Regions from separate parts of the Hypnocyclicus thermotrophus genome, predicted to be linked through region 1. Evidence: riboswitches for the same ligand, from Rfam matches in the RefSeq annotation. Region 1 holds a riboswitch; the other holds the start of a gene.
The links. A riboswitch is a leader RNA that binds a small molecule or an ion and turns the genes downstream of it on or off. The one in region 1 is predicted to bind lysine.
Positions count from the first base shown of each region.

Region 1 (6,010 bases):
TTTTTATTTTAATTTCAATTAATTATATCGGTAATCTTTTATCAGGTATTTTCGGATTAGTTATTCCTGGAAATGTATTAGGGTTTTTAATACTATTTTTACTGTTATTTAGCAAAATTATAAAACCAATTCAAATAGAAAAAGTTTCAAATTTATTACTTTTTAATCTTACATTTTTGTTTATACCTTCTGGAGTATCTTTAATAAATATTTTAGACAAATTAAAGTCTGTTTGGATTCAAATTTTAATTATATCAATTTTATCTACAATTATTACTATTATAGTAACAGCTTTTACAATTCAATTATTAATGGGGGATAGAAATGAATGATTTAATTTTTAATAATATTAATTTTGGTATAGTAATTTCATTATTTTTTTTCATATTTTTTACATATTTACATAAAAAAACAAAATCTCAAATTATTAATCCTCTTATTCTTACAATGGTATCAATAATATTATTCTTATTAATATTAAATATTCCTTTTAATTATTATAATAAAGGGGCAAAATTTATAGGATATCTTTTAGGTCCTGCTACTGTAGCGTTAGCGTTACCTTTATACAAACAGATCCATTTATTAAAAAAACATTTTTGGGTTATTTTAATTGGTATATTGGTTGGTTCTACAACGGCTGTTTTATCTGTATTATTTTTGTCAAAAATTTTTGGTTTAGATAGAATTACTATTATATCTTTATTACCAAAATCAATTACAACTCCTATTGGAATGAGTATAAGTCAATCTTATAATGGAGAAGTACCTTTTACTATTATTGCTATTATTATTACAGGAAATACTGGTGCTATATTTGCCCCTTATATATTGAAAATATTTAATATTAAAAATAGAATAGCAAAAGGAATAGCAATAGGTACTGCTAGTCATGCTGTAGGAACTTCAAAAGCACTTGAGATTGGAGAGATAGAAGGAGCAATGAGTAGCTTAGCTATTGGTCTTGCAGGTATTTTTACTGTTTTTATTATACCTATTGTTATAAAAATATTTAATATATAAAAAAACTGCTAATTTTTAGAAGTTTTTTTCTTTTTTTTAATTAACACCTAATTTTCAATAATTTCTCATATAAAAGTTTTAAAATATTAATTTATAAATCCATTATATTTCCTATTTTTTATATTTTTTTAATAAAAGAGGATTAATAAATAATTATTAACCCTCTTTATTTCTTTTTTTATTAATATTTTTAAATTTTTCCTACCAAGTCTTTTCCTGGTTTTAGTGTATCTTTTCCTTTTTCCCAATTGGCAGGGCACACTTCGCCATTATGTTCTGCTACATATTTTGCTGCTTCAAGTTTTCTAAGAATTTCTTTTGCATTTCTTCCTATTGGCATATCATTTACTTCTGAAACAACTATATCTCCTTCTGGATTGATTATTATAGTTCCTCTATATGCTAAGCCTTCATCTTCTTTATATACTTCCATTGCTCTAGATAAAGTTCCTGTTGGATCTCCTAACATAGGAAATTTAATTTTATTAATAGTTGGAGATTCATTATGCCATGCAAAATGTACAAAATGAGTATCAGTACTTACAGAAATCACTTCGGCTTTTAATTCTTTAAATTTGTCATAATTATCTGCCATATCTCCCAGTTCTGTAGGGCAAACAAAAGTAAAATCAGCAGGATAGAAAAATAATACTGTCCATTTCCCTTTATAATCTGATAATTTTATTTCTTTAAATTCTCCTTCATGAAATACATTAAATACTGTATCTACTAATTTTTTCTCAACAATTTCATTTCCTTCTATTATATCATAATAAAAATCATTTAAATTTCTTCCAATTACTGCCATATAATTACCTCCTTATTTATTTTGTAATGATTACATTTTTATTATAATTTCTTTTTTGGAAAATGTCAAGAGGTTAAACAATAATTTATATTATTAAAATATTTAATTTTTCTCCATTACTTATTGTAGATACTGCAAATTCTGCATTTGATAATATATAATTTATGTCATTTATTGTTTTTTCTCTAAAATAATGTGTCACTCCATAAGAAAAACTAAAATTTAATAATGAATTTAAATGGTCTTTAATATTTACATCTAAGTTTATTATGTCTATTTTTTCTAATCTTTTGTTGATATTTTCTACTAACATATAAAAAACGGTATCTTTATATTTTCCTATTTTTGTTGGAGAATTATTAATTTCTATCTCCTTAAGAATTAAAGATATATTTTCTAATATTTTTTTCATAAAACTTTCTCCATATAATTTTTCTAATTTTTCAAATTGATTTATTTTTACAAATATTAATCCAAAATTGATTTCATTTTCTAATAATTCTGTTATATTTTTTATTAAATATTTTTTATTAAATATATTAAAATCATTATCAATATAAATTTCTTCTTTTGCTTTAGTATATTCTAAAATATTATGGATATATACTCCTATATTTTTAGTTAAATCATTTTCTATATTGATTTCATTAATATCATATTCAAAATTTACTGCTTCAAATATGAGCACTCCATAATACTCATCTAGATAATAAATAGGTTTAATTAACTTACTTACATGATATTCTCCATGCTCATTAAGAATAAAAATATTCTTGTTTTCTTTTCCTCTATTATAAAGATTTAAAAATTCAATATTTAAGTTTAAATTTTTTATTTCTTCAAATTTATTATCTTGATAAAAAAAAGCTTTATTATCAAAGACTATTTCGGCGGCGTCATATCTAATTAATTCTTTAAAAAATTTAAATATTACTTTTATCATCTCTTTTAATTCAAGTTTATTATTTATATATTCTTCAAATTTAAGTTTTCTTTCTAAATTATCTCTTTCTATTAGATAATTTATTTTTTTTTGGTTTATAGTTTTAAAAAATTTTTTTTGATTCATTTTTCTCCTCCTATTCATATTTTTCTAGTATGGATATTCTAAAATTATATTAATTTTCCTTTATTTATAGTTTTTTTATTTTAAATTTAATTCTAAATCTTTTTTTCATTAAAATATTTCTATATCTCATTTTTTTATTTAAATAATAACAATATATATATTATATAATTTTTATATAATATATATATTGTTATTATTTCTATTTTTAAGTTAAAATAATCAAAATTAAATAAATTTAGATGATAGAGGCGCGAAGCTTAAAAGTACAAATATGGAGAAACCTATTCTATGAAGTATTTGGAAAGGAAGATTCGCCGAAGTGTATAACCTTAGGAAAGTTATATGCTGGTTTTATGGATAATATCCATGAAACTGTCATTATTATTGTAGTATAATAATGGAGTGCTATCTGCTAAAAATGGGTGTTATATTTTACTATAACTTATATTTTCAGCTGATAGATGTATTCTCTATCAGCTTTTTTTTATAACTATTTGGAGGTTAAAATTATGAAATTATTTGGAAGTATGGAAAATATTAATGGTGTTTTACATATTGGTGGATTATCTGTAAATTCTCTGGTTAATACATATGGGTCACCATTATATGTTATTGATAGAGAACACGTAGAGAATATTATTGAATTGATGAAAAATTCATTTAAAAGTAAAAAGTTTTCTACTGAAATAGCTTATGCTTCTAAAGCATTTATTAATAAAGCTATGTGTCAATTTGTAAATGCTAAAGGATTGTCTTTAGATGTTGTTTCAGATGGTGAACTTTATACAGCTAAACTCGCTAATTTTCCAAGCGAAAAAATATATATGCATGGTAATAATAAAACTGATGAAGAATTAAGAATGGCAATTGAGTATAATGTGGGGACGATTGTTGTTGACAGTAAAGAAGAATTTTTTAAACTTAGTAAACTAGCTGAAATATCAAATAAAACTGTTAATGTAATACTAAGGGTTAATCCTGGAATTGATGCTCATACACATGAATATATTCAAACATCAAAATTTGATTCAAAGTTTGGCGAATCAATATTTGATGACTCTGTAATTACTTTAATTAAAAATATGATAAATCACGACTACATTAATTTTTTAGGTTTCCATTGTCATATAGGTTCTCAAATATTTGATGAAAAACCATTTTATGCAGAGGCTGAAGTTATGCTTGACTTTATTAAAAAAGTAGAAAAATTATTAAATTATAAAATAAAAGTATTAAATCTAGGTGGCGGATTTGGAATTTATTATTCTAGTGAAGATGACCCTATTGACTTAGATATTTTTCTTAAAAAAATAATAGAGATTTTAGAAAATAAATTAGAAGAAAAGAACTTGAATATAGAAAAAGTTGCTATAGAGCCAGGAAGAAGTATTATAGCTAATTCTGGAGTAACGCTATATAAAGTAGGAAGTACAAAAACTACTTATAGTGGTAAAAAATATATATTTGTTGATGGAGGAATGACTGATAATATTAGACCCGCTTTATATCAAGCAGAATATGAAGGTGTTATTGCTAATAGATTGAATGATACTACTTGTGATACATATACTGTCGCTGGAAAATGCTGTGAATCTGGAGATATTTTAATTAAAAATAAAAATTTTGTTATACCAAATAATAATGATATACTTGCAGTTTTTTCAACAGGAGCTTATAATTATAGTATGGCAAGTAATTATAATAGACTTAAAAAACCTGCTGTAATTATGGTAAAAGATAAAAAAGTAAATTTAATTGTAAAAAGAGAAACTTATGAAGATTTAATTAGAAATGATTTAGATTTTGAAGAATAAAGTGAGGGGAAAAATGAGAATTGTACAAAAATATGGTGGTACATCAGTAGGAAGCATTGAAAAAATTAAAAATATTGCTGACCACATAATAAAAATGAAAAATGAACACAATGAAATTGTTGTTGTTGTTTCTGCTATGGGAAAAATGACTGATGAACTAATACGAAAAGCTAAACAAATTACAAATAATCCAAATAGAAGAGAGCTAGATATGCTTCTATCAACAGGTGAACAACAAACAATAGCTTTACTAACTATTGCATTAAATCATAAAGGTCAACCTGCTATTTCATTAACTGGTAGTCAAGCAGGAATTGTAACAACGGGTACTCATACTAAAAGTAAAATTAAAAATATTAATAAAGAAAGAATAGAAGCTCATTTGAAAGAAGGGAAAATAGTAATCGTAGCAGGATTTCAAGGAATAAATGAAAATGGAGATATTACAACACTTGGTAGAGGAGGTTCTGATACTAGTGCTGTTGCTTTAGCTGCTGCTTTAAATGCTACATGTGAAATATACACAGATGTAGATGGAATATATTCGGTAGATCCTAGAGAATATAAAGAAGCTAAAAAATTAGAAGAAATTTCTTATGAAGAAATGATGGAAATGTCAAATTTAGGTGCTGGAGTAATGGAAGTTCGTGCAGTAGAGCTTGGCAAAAAATATAATATACCTATTTACGTAGGAAAAAGTTTATGTCAAAACAATGGAACATATATAGTAGAAAGGGAGCAAGTAATGGAACAAAAACTAATAACAGGTCTTAGTATAAATGAAAATGCATTAATGGTTAATTTATTAAATCTTGAAAATGAACCCAAAAAAATAGCTTATATATTCTCTGTACTTGGTGCAAATGATGTAAATGTTGATATGATAAGTCAAAGTATGAGTAATGGAAATAAGATAGATATAAGTTTTACATGTCCTTTGACAGAAGAAGATTTATTAGATAAAGCTATAGTTCTAATAAAAGAACATCACCCTAACATTCAAATATCTAAAAAATCAGATATTATAAAAGTATCAGTAGTTGGAGTAGGAATGATAAGTCATTCTGGCGTAGCTGCTAAGATATTTGATATATTTGCAGAAAATAACATTAGTTTTTATCAAATAACAACATCAGAAATTAGTATATCATTTACAATTGACAAAGAAAATAAATCTAAAGCAGTAGAAAATATAGCAAAAGCTTTTAATTTATAATTAATAATATTTATTTTTATTTATATAAATTATGATAAAATTAAAAAAAAAGAGGTAAATTTATGATAAAATTTGAAAAA
Region 1 covers NZ_SOBG01000001.1:157,869-163,878, forward strand. The annotation lists gene EV215_RS00765 (CidA/LrgA family protein) at 1-332, shown strand, start outside; gene EV215_RS00770 (LrgB family protein) at 325-1,023, shown strand; gene ahpC (alkyl hydroperoxide reductase subunit C) at 1,214-1,831, opposite strand; gene EV215_RS00780 (diguanylate cyclase domain-containing protein) at 1,917-2,900, opposite strand; lysine riboswitch at 3,136-3,316, shown strand; gene lysA (diaminopimelate decarboxylase) at 3,410-4,714, shown strand; gene EV215_RS00790 (aspartate kinase) at 4,728-5,930, shown strand; gene dapF (diaminopimelate epimerase) at 5,993-6,010, shown strand, end outside.

Region 2 (6,010 bases), on a different contig from region 1:
TATTGCCCCTAAAACTAATCGCTCTCTTTCATTTAAACTCATATCTCTCACCTCTTGTTAGCACTCGTTATGATAGAGTGCTAATCTTTGATAATAATATACATCTTTTTTATTTATTTGTCAATACTTTTTCAAAAAAAATTAGCACTCTTTTTTTCGAGTGCTAATTTATATCAAAATAATCTATCATATCTTTGATTTTATTAGATTTTTTATTTAACTCATCTGAGATATTTTGAATATTTTGAGTTATATTAAAATTATTTTTTGATATTTCTGATAACTCTTCTGTTTTTTCTTTTAACATTTCATTTGAAGTTGAGATTGACTTTATTCCTACTTCGATTTTATTAAAACTTTCTACTTGTTCATTTATTTTTTTTGTAATATTGTTTATTTTGGTACTTATATCTTCTATCTCATATTTTACATTTATAAATGTATTTTTAGTTTTATCTACAATATTAATATTATTTTCTGTTCTTTCTTTTTCAATTTCCATATCTTTTTCTATAATTTTCATATTTTTTTGTATATCAATTAAAAGTTCTTCTACTTCTTTTACAAAATCTCCTGTTTCTAATGATAATTTTTTTACTTCTTCTGCTACTACTCCAAATCCTTTTCCAGCATCTCCTGCTCTTGCTGCTTCTATTGCTGCATTAAGAGCTAATAAATTTGTTTTATTTGAAATATCAGTTATTTTACTCATAACTTCTATTATTTTATTTATTTCTTCAGATAAATTATTTATGGAATATGATGATTCATCTATTTTTTCTTTTACTTCTTGTGTTGAAATAGCTATGTTTTCCATATTAATATAACTATCACTTGCTAATTTTTCTATATCTATACTTTGATTTTTTATTGTTTTTATATTTTCTATAACAAAATCATTTATTTTGGCGTTTTTTTCTACTGTTATATTTAATTCTTCCGTGGCATCAGATACCTCAAAAAAACTTTCTGTTATATTTTCTATCGTTTCATTTATTAATTCTGTCTCTTTATTTAATTCTGTTGAATTATTCTTCAAATAAATTGATTTTTTTTCTAAATCAACTGTATCTATTTTTAACATCTCTATTATTTCATTTAATTTATCAATCATTTTATTTATTTCATTTCCCAAGTCCTCCATTTCATCTTTAGAAGTTATATTTACTTTTTCTAAAAGATTACCATTTGCAATTTTTTTTATTATATTAAATATTATTTCCAATTTTTTTATAATTATTCTATTTATAATTATTATTAATAGTATCGAAACAACTAAAGTAACTAATATGTAAAATATTAAAGTACTTAGTATTTCTTTTTTTAATTTATCATTAACATCTTTTATATTTATTTTATATTTTTTATAACCAATAATTTCATTTTTATAATTTTTTAAAGAATAATAAGCATAAAAATTATCATTTTCTTTTTTAAAATATTTATTTTCTTTTTGAATTTCATCAAAAATATCTTCTTTTTCTTTTACTTCAGATTCAAAGTTTGATATTGCAATTTTATTTTTATTGTTTTTTCTATAAATAATAGATACTTGATACTCTCCTTTTAAAATATCTTTATTTAATTTTTGAATAAATTTATTTACTCCACCAATATCAAATGTTGTTTGAACAATAACTATTCCTAAAAAATTTGCCATATAAATAACAGGAGTCGTTGTGTAAATTGTAAGACCTCTATCTCCTATTATAAGCCCACTATTACTCTTTTTATTTTTTATACTATTATTTATAATCTCATTATTTATTTGTGTTTTTCTTGGGGGGATATAGGAAAATAATAAATTTTTATTTTTATCAATAATAATAAAATTTCTAAGTCCTATATTATTTTTATAATGATAATAGCTACTTTGCGTAATTGCTTTTATTTCTTGTTTATCTCTATTATTCAAAGCTTTTCCAAAAGCTAAATTCTTATTAATACTTTCTAAAAATAATGAAGTATTTTCTATTTTTGAATTAATATAATTATCTAATGAAATATTTTTTAAATTAGCCAAAGTTATTAGAGTTAATCTATTAGATTTTTCTAATCTTTTAATATCATTAATACAGAGGTAAGTAAACATTATTACCATACTTAATAAAATTAAAGTTACTGTTTTAAATTTGACACTTATTTTCCTAATCTTAAATTTTTTTATTTTTTTCTTTGTTTTTTCTAGATTTTTATTCAAAATATATTCTCCTTTCAAAAATACGATTTCTGAAATATTATACAGCATCTGTACTAATTTTGATAATAAATTATATAAATACATTGTATATATTTTTTAAATAATCTCTCTAATTTAATATATTTGACGTTTTTAATAAGTTGCATCGAAAATAATAATATATAATTCAATATTGCTGTTTACAACATTCTTTATCTATGCTATAATACGACAATAATAAAAATTAGAGATAGAGGCTGCAAAATTTATTAGTAGTTATATGGAGACTAGCAATCTATGAAATATAACAAAAGGAAATTTTGCCGAAATGCAAGATATGCTAAAATCTTGACATTGGGGTTATAGAGAATATCTATAGCACTGTCACAATTATTTGTGATGAGCTATCCGGGTAAAATATTAATTTTTATATTAATGCCGGATATATTTTATATCCGGTTTTTTATTTTATTTATTAGGAGGCTTATATGATGTTTAAAAAAAGAGTTAACTTAATTACTCTAATGTTTTTAGTGATTTCTGTATTTTCATTTGCTGGTGGCAATGAAAATGCTACAAAATTTGGATTATTAACGCTACTTCCACCAATTGTTGCTATTGTATTAGCATTTATGACAAAAAATGTTGTTTTATCATTATTTATTGGTATTTACTCTGGTACATTTTTATTAAATATTCAAGGTAAAGGATTCTTCTTTTCTTTTATTCATGGGTTTCTAGATATAATCAAAAATGTATTAAGTTCATTATCTGATTCTTGGAATGCTGGAATAGTATTACAAGTATTAACTATTGGTGGACTTGTAGCTCTTGTTTCTAAAATGGGAGGAGCTAAAGCCATCGCTGAATCCTTAGCTAGAAAAGCTAAATCCCCAGTATCTGCACAAATTATTACTTGGTTACTTGGAATATTTATTTTCTTTGATGACTATGCTAACGCTTTAATTGTTGGCCCAATCATGCGACCTATTACTGATAAAATGAAAATTTCTAGAGAAAAATTAGCCTTTGTTATAGATGCAACTGCTGCTCCTATAGCTGGAATAGCTATTATCTCTACATGGATTGGATATGAAATTTCATTGATAAAAGATGGATTTTCACTTATTGGAATTGAAAATATAAATGCTTATGCTTATTTTGTTCAAACTATCCCTTATAGATTTTATAATATCTTAATGCTTGCATTTATACCTATGTCCGCTATTATGATGAGAGAATTCGGACCTATGTTAAAAGCTGAAAATAGAGCTAGAACAACTGGAAAGGTATTAGCACATAATGCAAAACCTATGATATCTGCTGAATCTACGGCACTTGAACCTGATGAAAGCGTAAAGTTAAATATATGGAATGCTATCATACCTATTGGTACTCTTATTATTTCTGCATTTATTGGATTTTATTTTAATGGGTTATCTACTCTTGAAGGAGATCTATTAAGTCAAGTTCAATCAAATCCACTTTCGATGTTTGCAATAAGAGAAACTTTTGGAGCTTCTGATGCATCTATAGTTTTATTCGAAGCTGCTTTATTTGCATCTATTGTAGCTATAATAATGGGTATTTCACAAAAAATATTTAATATAAATGATGCTATTGATACATGGGTTCATGGAATGAAATCACTTGTAATAACTGGGGTAATCTTATTACTTGCGTGGTCATTAAGTTCTGTTATAAAAGAACTTGGAACAAGTGTTTATCTAGTAAATTTAGCATCTAATAGTATTCCTAAATTTTTACTTCCAGCTATTATATTTATACTTGGTTCTGGTATAGCTTTTGCTACTGGTACTTCTTATGGAACAATGGGTATCCTTATGCCTCTTGCTATACCTTTAGCAAATGCTATTGGACAGAATGCTGGTTTAACTGGAGAAGCTGTTATTAGCTATATAATAGTTACTATTGGAGCTGTTCTTACTGGTGCTGTTTTTGGCGATCATTGTTCACCAATTTCAGACACTACTATACTTTCATCTATGGGTTCAGCTTGTGATCATATTGACCATACTAAAACTCAATTAATATACGCATTATCTGTAGGCGCTTTAGCTGTTGTATTTGGTTACATTCCTGCTGGAATGGGATTACCAATATATCTTGTACTTCCTATAGCTATACTATCAGTATATTTATTATTACTAATCTTTGGAAAAAAAATAGATATAGAAAACATATAAAAAATAGCTCTAGTAGAAAATGCACCCCATTTAATAAGCAGAAAAAACTGTCTAATACTAAATGGTGGTGCATTTTTTATACATTAAAAAAAACTTCAGACAATGCTCCGATTAAAAACTTCTACAGCTTACTAAAGTAAGAAACTCTTTATAATTGTAATATCACATTTTTAAAAAAGTATATAGATTTACTTGTAAAGTGATTGAATTTTTATAATAATAAAATTAGATTAATAACATTAAAAAAACACAGCTTTTTTATGCTGTGTTCACTTTTTTGTGCGCATTAATAATAATACCTCTTTTTTTATTTAAAACTCTAAAAATTCTTTTTCATATTCTATTACTTCATCAATTATTTCTTTAACACGCTTTGTCTTTAAAGGTTTTAAAATATAATGTCTTGCACCTTTATCTATTGCTTGAAGTACTAAATTTTTCTCACTTATAGCACTTACCATAATTACTTTAGCATTTTCATCATATTCTATTATTTTTTCAAGTGCTTCTAATCCATCAACTTCTGGCATTGTAATATCTAAAGTTACAAAATCCGGTTTTAACTTCCTATATTTCTCTGCTGCTTCTTTCCCGTTTACTGCTTCACCTACTACTTTGTGCCCAATTTCTTCTAAAATAACCTTAAGTCTATCCCTCATTCCATCAAAGTCATCAACTATTAAAAAAGTATACATCAATTCCCCACCACCTTTAATTAATTTTATCTTTTTTATATTTTCGATAAATATTCCTTTTTTCCTACAAAAAAAATGGAAAAAAATAAAATTTATAGAAAATTTTAAGTATTTATTATATAATATATTATATAACAAAATAAAGGAGAGTGCTAGAAAAAATGGAAAAAAAAATTATTTTAAATGGGATTTTTTATATTATTCTTACATCAATTTTTATTTATTTATGGATAAAAGAAAAACAAATTGCTGCTACTATCAAATCATATAGAGATTCTTTTTCAAATTTTTTAATAAATTCTTTTAATATAAGAAACTCAAAATACCAAACAAGTCTAAGAAAAACTGTTGATTTTATTGAAACTATTACCAGTGCTATTATTTTAGTACTTATTATTCAAAGATTTTATTTAGGAAATTTTTTAGTGCCTACTGGTTCTATGATTCCTACTATTATACCAAAAGATAGACTTTTTGGAAATATGGTAATTTATAAATTTACTAAACCAAAAAGAGAAGATATTATTGTCTTTAAGGAACCTATTGATAATAAAGTACTCTATACTAAAAGACTTATGGGACTTCCTGGTGAAACTGTTCAAATTAAAGATGATTATCTATTTATAAATAATAAAAAAATTTCAACAAGAAATTATTCTAATTTAGCTGATTTACAACCTAATGTTGAATGGATAATACCTAAAAAAGGTGATACTTTAGAAATTTATGCTGATTTTAATATAAAAAATGTATTAATTGAAAAAAATATAGATATAGAAAAATTTCAACAAGTTATTTACGACCATCCTGGTAGAATAACTACATTTTTTAAAGGTATTCATTTTAAAATAAATGGTAAAGAGACCGGTCCAGTACCTGATTATATTCATGATAAAAATACTATTTCAAAATTAATAAATGGTAAAACT
Region 2 covers NZ_SOBG01000004.1:100,905-106,914, forward strand. The annotation lists gene hrcA (heat-inducible transcriptional repressor HrcA) at 1-42, opposite strand, end outside; gene EV215_RS05225 (methyl-accepting chemotaxis protein) at 164-2,200, opposite strand; lysine riboswitch at 2,423-2,594, shown strand; gene EV215_RS05230 (Na+/H+ antiporter NhaC family protein) at 2,668-4,386, shown strand; gene EV215_RS05235 (response regulator) at 4,698-5,081, opposite strand; gene lepB (signal peptidase I) at 5,243-6,010, shown strand, end outside.
Region 2: linked by a shared signal. The riboswitch ahead of EV215_RS05230 (Na+/H+ antiporter NhaC family protein) and the one ahead of lysA (diaminopimelate decarboxylase) in region 1 are both predicted to bind lysine.